2 regions of the Mixta calida genome follow, and region 2 is predicted to be linked to the other one. Evidence: predicted binding sites of a transcription regulator. Region 2 holds the regulator's gene; the other holds the start of a gene.

Region 1 (4,212 bases), 2.0 Mb from region 2:
CGCAGTGCATGTCGGGCAAAGTGAATATGGGCGGCTACGCCACCGGCAACGCGCTGGCGCATGCCGGGGTGATCGGCGGATTCGATATGACCGTTGAGGCGACGCTGACCAAGCTGCATTATCTGCTTAGCCAGCCGCTGAGCTGTGATGAAGTGCGTCGTCTGATGCAGGTTAACCTGCGCGGCGAATTGACCCTGAAGAACGTTAAGGAGAAGCGCGGATGAAACAGGCGCTGATTTTAATCGACCTGCAAAATGATTTTTGTCCGGGCGGCGCGCTGGCGGTCAACGACGGCGACGCCGTTATCGCCGTGGCTAACCGTCTGGCGGCGGCGTTTCATCAGCGCGGCGAGCCGGTTGTCGCCACGCAGGACTGGCATCCCGCCGATCATGGCAGTTTCGCTTCTGTATCGGGCGAGGCGGTGAATACCGTCGGCGAATTAAACGGACTGCCGCAGATCTGGTGGCCCGATCATGCCGTGCAGGAGAGCCATGGCGCCGATTTTCATCCGGCGCTGCAACGAGAGCTGATTGAGGTGGTGTTTCATAAAGGCGAACAGCGCGATATCGACAGCTACAGCGCCTTTTTCGACAACGGCCACCGGCGCCAGACCGGTCTGGATGCCTGGCTGCGCGCGCGCGGCATTACCCGTTTGGTGATGATGGGGTTGGCGACCGACTACTGTGTCAAATTCAGCGTGCTGGATGCGTTACAGTTGGGCTATGAGGTGGAAGTCATTAGCGAAGGCTGCCGCGGCGTTAATTTGCAGCCGCAGGACAGCGTCGAGGCACTGGCGCAAATGGCCGCAAGCGGCGCCCTTATCCGCTAATAACGCATCCCGCCAGCGGGCGGGATGCGTTATACCGCGTCAGGCTTTACCCTTTACTGCAGCGTAATGCGCGTGACATCGTCACCGATGCCGAACTCTTCCTTCAGCTCGCGCTTGGAACGCGTCACCAGCTCGCCGCCCTGCCCGATGCTCATATGCTGCGGCTGATGGTTATGACGCGATTGCCACAGCATTACCAGCTGCATACAGTTCTCTTTTTGCTCATCGGTCAATGCCACCCCGTCCGGCCATTTGCCGGTTTCCACGGCGGTAGCCAGACGCTGATAGATTTCCGGCGTCATCGCCTCGATCATCGCATCAAGTTCTGATTTCATCACTTAACCTTTGGTCTGGTTGCCATCATTATCGCTGAAACTCAGCGATGCCGAGTTCACACAGTAGCGTTCGCCGGTCGGCTGCGGGCCATCGGGAAAGACGTGTCCCAAATGGGAATCGCAGTTGCCGCAGCGAATTTCAATGCGATGCATCCCGTGCGAGTTGTCTTCCAGATAATGAATCGCATCTTCGGTATAAGGCTGATAGAAACTCGGCCAGCCGCAGCCGGAATCATATTTGGTTTCCGACAGGAACAGCGGCGCATTGCACACCAGGCAATGATAAATCCCTTCCGCTTTGTTGTGCAGCAGCGCGCCGCTGAAGGGCGGCTCCGTCCCACGCTGCTGGGTGACATAGAGCTGCATTTCGGTCAGCTGATTATCAGGCGTACGATCGTTCAATTCTTTAGCCATTTTCATCGTCTCTGGCAATGTCATTCTGGAAAAATCGGCTAGTATTCTAACAAGTAGTTAACAAGAACAGGTTAATATTTTGTGCCTGACAAGCTTTGACACGCGCTCAACGTGCAAATTGTGATGCGGATCACTTTTCGTTAAAGCGAGCCCTTTATATTCGGTAATCAGGCCGCAAAATTGATGTAGCAGAATAGTCGCGGAAGCGGTTTCAAACCCAAAAATTCTCCGTAATGGGTTTGACTTGTCGCAATAATTGACACGATTCCGCTTGACGCCTGGTAAGGATTTTGTAATTTTACAGCCAACCTTTTATTCACTAACAAATAGCTGGTGGAATATATGACTATCAAAGTAGGTATTAACGGTTTTGGTCGTATCGGTCGCATCGTTTTCCGTGCTGCGCAGCAGCGTTCAGACATTGAAATCGTTGCCATCAACGACCTGCTGGACGCCGAATATATGGCGTACATGCTGAAGTATGACTCAACGCACGGCCGTTTCGATGGCACCGTTGAAGTACAGGACGGCGCGCTGATCGTTAACGGCAAGAAAATCCGTGTTACCTCAGAAAAAGATCCGGCTAACCTGAAGTGGGACGAAGTCGGCGTTGACGTGGTAGCTGAAGCGACCGGTATCTTCCTGACTGACGAAACCGCACGTAAACACATCACCGCTGGCGCGAAGAAAGTGGTAATGACCGGTCCGTCCAAAGATGACACCCCGATGTTCGTTCGCGGCGCCAACTTTGACAAATATGCCGGCCAGGACATCGTTTCCAACGCGTCCTGCACCACCAACTGCCTGGCGCCGCTGGCGAAAGTCATCAACGACAAATTCGGCATCGTTGAAGGTCTGATGACTACCGTTCACGCCACCACCGCTACCCAGAAAACCGTTGACGGCCCGTCTCACAAAGACTGGCGCGGCGGCCGCGGCGCATCTCAGAACATCATCCCGTCTTCTACTGGCGCAGCTAAAGCCGTAGGTAAAGTTCTGCCGGAACTGAACGGCAAACTGACCGGTATGGCGTTCCGCGTTCCGACCCCGAACGTATCCGTTGTTGACCTGACCGCGCGTCTGGCTAAACCGGCTTCTTACAAAGAAATCTGTGAAGCGATCAAAGCCGCTTCTGAAGGCGACATGAAAGGCGTTCTGGGCTACACCGAAGACGCAGTGGTTTCTACCGATTTCAACGGCGAAACTCTGACTTCCGTGTTCGACGCCAGCGCAGGTATCGCACTGAACGACAACTTCGTGAAACTGGTTTCCTGGTACGACAACGAAACTGGCTACTCACATAAAGTACTGGATCTGGTCGCGCTGGTTGCTTCTAAATAAGCCGCGTTGACAGACTAAACTTTGAGGGCGACTACGGTCGCCCTTTTTTATCGTCTGAATTCAGCAAGGTAATATCATGACCGAAAAACTGTTTTCGCTTCCCGTGGTTAACCAGCTCTCCCCTTACCTCAGCCTGCGACAGATGGGCGAACTGCCGGTGCTGGTGGTGAATCATCCTAAAGTGCGCGCCGCCGTTACTTTACAGGGCGCTCAGCTTATCGCCTGGCAGCCCAACGGCGAGAAGCCGGTAATCTGGCTGAGTGAGAAAAGCGCCTTTGCCAATGGTAAAGCGATTCGCGGCGGCGTGCCGATCTGCTGGCCGTGGTTTGGTCCCGCAGGCGAACCGGCGCACGGCTTCGCGCGCAATCAGCCGTGGACGCTTTCCGCTCATGATGAAAACGACGACTGCGTGCTGCTGACGCTGGAGCTGGCGAGCAATGCGCAGACCAAAGCGCTCTGGCCGCACGATTTCACCCTGTTCGCCCGTTTCCGTCTGGGCGAACGCTGCGAAATTGAACTGGAGGCGCACGGCGATTATCAGGCTACCTGCGCGCTGCACAGCTACTTCTGCGTAGCGGATATTAACGAGGTGGAGGTCAGCGGTCTGGGCCAGCACTTTATCGATAAGGTGAAGGATGGCGAGCCGGGCGATTCCGCGGATGGCAAACAACGCTATGACGGACGCGTCGATCGTATCTACACCCAGCCGGATGATTGCAGCCTGATTCATGATAAAGCGGGCCAGCGCGTGATCGAGGTTTATCATCACCATCACAGCGATGTGGTAACCTGGAATCCGGGCGTGGAGCTTTCCTGCAGCATGGGAGATATGGCGAACGACGGTTATCAAACCATGGTGTGCGTCGAAACCGCGCGCATCAATGCGCCGATGAAGAGCGCCGTTGAGCAACCCGCGCGGCTGGCCACGACGTTCCGGGTGCGGAAAAAACGTTAAAAAAGCCGGGCCTTTGCGCCCGGCTTTCTTTTAGTCCCTCAGACCACGTCCAGCGGCTGCTTGCTTTGCGGGGGCGGAAACAGGCTATCCAGCCGCATCAGCTGTTCATCAGTCAGCGTTATTGTTAACGCCGCCGCATTTTCCCTGACGTGCGTCACGCTGCCCGCTTTCGGGATCGCCATAACGCCAGGCTGACGGATGACCCACGCCAGCATCAGCTGCGCTACGCTGATGTCCTGCTGCTGCGCCACCTCATGCAGCGCCGGATGCATCATTAAATCCCGGCGCAAACGCCCCGCCTGCGCCAGCGGACAATATGCCATTACCGGCAGCTGACG
Region 2 (4,212 bases):
AACTAAGCTGTGATGATTCCCTGGCAAGATCTGGCGCCGGAAACGCTGGATAATCTGATTGAAGCCTTCGTGCTGCGCGAAGGCACCGACTATGGCGAGCAGGAGCGTTCGCTGGCGGAGAAGGTAGAAGATGTTCGTCGCCAGATAAAAAGCGGCGAAGCGGTGCTGGTCTGGTCGGAACTGCATGAAACGGTGAACATTATGCCGCGCGGACAGTTCCGCGGCTAAGCATCGGCATCTCAGCGCTGTGCGCCGCATCACACTATTCGCTTTCTGCGCCGCGCGTGCGGTGATGACACTTCCGGGCTAAACGTGATAACAATGCTCATTGCCCGATTTAACCCAGAGAGTGTCTATGTCAGCCAGACATCCGATTATTGCGGTGACCGGCTCCAGCGGAGCGGGAACCACCACTACCAGCCTTGCCTTTCGCAAAATTTTTCAGCAGCTGAACCTGCACGCCGCGGAGCTGGAAGGCGACAGCTTTCACCGCTATACGCGGCCGGAAATGGATATGGCGATCCGTAAAGCGCGCGACTCAGGACGTCATATCAGCTACTTCGGCCCGGAAGCGAACGATTTCGGCCTGCTGGAGCAGACCTTCGTCGAATATGGCGAAAGCGGCCGCGGCCAGTCGCGTAAATATCTGCATACCTACGATGAAGCGGTGCCGTGGAACCAGGTGCCCGGTACCTTTACCCCCTGGCAGCCGCTGCCGGAGCCGACGGACATTCTGTTTTATGAGGGGCTGCACGGCGGCGTCGTGACCCAGCAGCACAACGTGGCGGAAAAGGTCGATCTGCTGGTCGGCGTCGTGCCGATCGTCAACCTCGAATGGATTCAGAAACTGGTGCGCGACACCAGCGAGCGTGGCCATTCGCGCGAGGCGGTGATGGATTCGGTGGTGCGTTCGATGGAGGATTACATCAACTACATCACACCGCAGTTCTCGCGCACCCATATCAACTTCCAGCGCGTACCGACGGTGGACACCTCTAATCCGTTTGCCGCGCGCGCCATTCCTTCGCTGGATGAAAGTTTTGTCGTGATTCATTTCCGCGGGCTGGAGGATATCGACTTCCCCTATCTGCTGGCGATGTTGCAAGGCTCGTTTATTTCGCACATCAATACGCTGGTGGTGCCGGGCGGCAAAATGGGGCTGGCGATGGAGCTGATTATGCTGCCGCTGGTGAAACGGCTGATCGAAGGGAAAGAGATCGTTTAACTGACCCTGTCAGGGCGTTTCGATTCGCTCATAGCTGTGGGTAATGGCGACGCTTTTGCCCAGCATCATCGCTACGGTGCAATACTTTTCGGCGGAGAGTGTGACAGCGCGCGCTACCGCCTTATCGCTCAGGCCGCTGCCGCTGACGATAAAATGCAGGTTGATATGGGTAAAAACGCGCGGCTCCTCCTCGGCGCGCTCCGAAGTCAATCTGACCTCGCAGTCGCTTACCGCGTGACGCCCCTTTTGCAAAATAGAGACAACATCGACGGCGCTGCAACCGCCGGCCGCCAGCAAAATCATCTCCATTGGACTTGGCGATTTATCGCCGGAATTGCCATCCATCAGAATCTGATGGCCAGAGGCGGACTCGCCCATAAAGGTCAGCCCTTCTACCCATTTTACGCGTGCCTGCATATTCACCGTTCTCCGGATAATTCAGCTCATTGCCAGCCTACGCTTTCAATGACTAAACGGCAATTGTCCGATTCACCTCAAGCTGAAGCGAGACAACAGGAGACAGTAAGATAAAGCTGTGCTACAAACAAAGCTGTAATATTTTCGTTCTAAGAAACGAATACGGGACTCTTTCACGCCTGGGCGCGCCAAATTTTCCCGAATAAATTTCCAGCAGGAAACGCCAGAAGATTTTAACGCCTGACAGGGAAAACTGCCCCCTGTATTTAGGGCACGATTACAACAGAGGATAACAGCGAATGGTTCTCGGCAAACCGCAAACAGACCCTACTCTCGAATGGTTCCTGTCACATTGCCATATTCATAAGTATCCATCGAAAAGCACATTGATTCACCAGGGTGAAAAGGCCGAAACGCTCTATTACATCGTAAAAGGTGCGGTCGCGGTGCTGATTAAGGATGAAGAAGGCAAAGAGATGATCCTCTCCTACCTCAACCAGGGTGATTTCATTGGCGAGCTTGGCCTGTTCGAAGAAGGCCAGGAGCGCAGCGCATGGGTGCGGGCGAAAACCGCCTGTGAAGTGGCTGAAATTTCTTATAAGAAGTTCCGTCAGTTGATTCAGGTGAACCCTGATATTCTGATGCGTCTCTCCGCTCAGATGGCACGTCGCCTGCAGGTTACGTCAGAGAAAGTGGGCAATTTAGCTTTCCTGGACGTTACGGGCCGCATCGCGCAGACGCTGCTCAACCTGGCAAAACAGCCTGACGCCATGACCCACCCCGACGGGATGCAGATCAAAATCACCCGTCAGGAAATCGGCCAGATCGTTGGCTGTTCGCGTGAAACGGTCGGTCGTATTTTGAAAATGCTGGAAGATCAAAACCTGATCTCCGCTCACGGTAAAACGATTGTCGTCTACGGCACACGTTAAGCTTATTTAAACGCACGGCGTGATGCCCCCGCATCACGCCGTGTTTATTTTTGTGATGTGGCGATGTGGCGATGTGGCGGAGAATTATCTACCATCCTGAAGTGAACTACGCACTGCGTCAGACGCTGGTGCTCTGTTTACCGGTGGCCGTCGGCTGGCTGCTGGGGGATTTGCAAAAAGGATTGCTGTTTTCGCTGGTGCCCGCCTGCTGCAACATCGCCGGTCTGGATACGCCGCATAAACGCTTCTTTAAGCGGCTGATCGTCGGCGGTTCGCTGTTCGCGCTCAGCAGCCTTCTCGTTCAGTGGCTCTCGCTGCAACAGGTGCCGCTGCCCGCCACGCTGTTCGTCATGGCGCTGCTGCTGGGAGTCACCGGTGAAATCGGCCCGCTGCACGCGCGTCTTTTGCCCGCCTCGCTGATCGCCGCGATTTTTACCCTCGGACTGGTAGGACGTATGCCCCTTTGGGCGCCGCCGCTGCTCTATATCGGCGGCACCTTCTGGTACGGCCTGTTCAACTGGTTCTGGTTCCGCCTGTGGAAAGAACAGCCGCTGCGTGAAAGCCTCAGCCTCCTTTATCGCGAGCTGGCCGACTACTGCGAAGCGAAATATACCCTGCTGACCCAGCTTTCCGACCCTGAAAAGGCGCTGCCGCCGCTGCTGGCGCGCCAGCAAAAAGCGGTCGATCTGATCAATACCTGTTATCAGCAGATGCATATGCTGGCGGCCAACCGCGACCATAGCCACCAGCGCCTGACGCGCGCCTTTCAGGTAGCGCTCGATTTGCAGGAGCATATCGCCGTCAGCCTGCATCAGCCGGAAGAGGTGCAGAAGCTGGTGGAGCGAAGCCATGCGGAAGCGGTAATCCGCTGGAATGCGCAGACCATCGCCGCGCGCCTGCGCGAGCTGGGGGACGACATGCTCTATCATCGCCTGCCGTCACGTTTCAGCATGGAAAAGCCGCTGCTGGGGCTGGAAAAAATCGCCCGGCAACATCCAGAAAATCCGGTCGGCCATTTCTGCTACTACCACTTCAGCCGTATTGCGCGCGTGTTGCGCACGCAGCGCCCGCTTTATCGTCGCGATTTAATGGCGGATCGCCAACGTCGACTGCCGCTGCTGGCGGCGCTGCGCAGCTATCTGTCGCTAAAATCAGCCGCGCTGCGCACCGCGGCGCGCTTTGCGGTGATGCTGGTGTTCGGCAGCGCCTTAGCGCTCGCCTTTAACGTGCCGAAACCGTGGTGGATTTTAATGACTATCATGTTCGTCAGTCAGAACGGCTACAGCGCCACGCGCGTGCGCATCCAGCACCGCGCCGCCGGTACGCTGGCCGGGCTGGCCATCGCCGCCGCCACCCTGCGCTTTTCGGTGCCGGAATCGGTCGTACTGCTGGTGATGTTGGCGATTACCCTAATCAGCTACCTGTTTATTCGCAAATATTACGGCTGGGCGACCATCGGCTTTACCGTCACCGCCGTTTACTCGTTGCAGCTGCTGGCGTTAAACGGCGCGCAGTTCCTGCTGCCGCGCCTGATGGATACGCTGATGGGCTGCTGCATCGCCTTCGGCGGCATGATCTGGCTGTGGCCGCAGTGGCAAAGCGGCCTGCTGCGCCAGAATGCTCACGATGCGCTGGAGG

Evidence for each region. Region 2 encodes CRP, which controls carbon source genes, mostly activating them, when cyclic AMP is high. Its sites were predicted from a motif close to ATGTGANNNNNNTCACAT; they were not measured.
Region 1: msrB (peptide-methionine (R)-S-oxide reductase MsrB) is a predicted target of CRP. The motif match lies at 1,697-1,714, and genes of this name have one in related genera.

Annotation. Positions count from the first base shown of each region.
Region 1 covers NZ_CP026378.1:2,415,614-2,419,825, forward strand. The annotation lists gene ansA (asparaginase) at 1-224, shown strand, start outside; gene pncA (bifunctional nicotinamidase/pyrazinamidase) at 221-829, shown strand; gene C2E16_RS11395 (YeaC family protein) at 883-1,164, opposite strand; gene msrB (peptide-methionine (R)-S-oxide reductase MsrB) at 1,168-1,578, opposite strand; gene gapA (glyceraldehyde-3-phosphate dehydrogenase) at 1,921-2,919, shown strand; gene C2E16_RS11415 (D-hexose-6-phosphate mutarotase) at 2,996-3,874, shown strand; gene C2E16_RS11420 (aldo/keto reductase) at 3,913-4,212, opposite strand, start outside.
Region 2 covers NZ_CP026378.1:447,346-451,557, reverse strand. The annotation lists gene C2E16_RS02000 (hydrolase) at 1-6, shown strand, start outside; gene C2E16_RS01995 (YheU family protein) at 10-228, shown strand; gene C2E16_RS01990 (phosphoribulokinase) at 356-1,225, shown strand; gene C2E16_RS01985 (OsmC family protein) at 1,235-1,642, opposite strand; gene crp (cAMP-activated global transcriptional regulator CRP) at 1,942-2,574, shown strand; gene C2E16_RS01975 (YccS/YhfK family putative transporter) at 2,646-4,212, shown strand, end outside.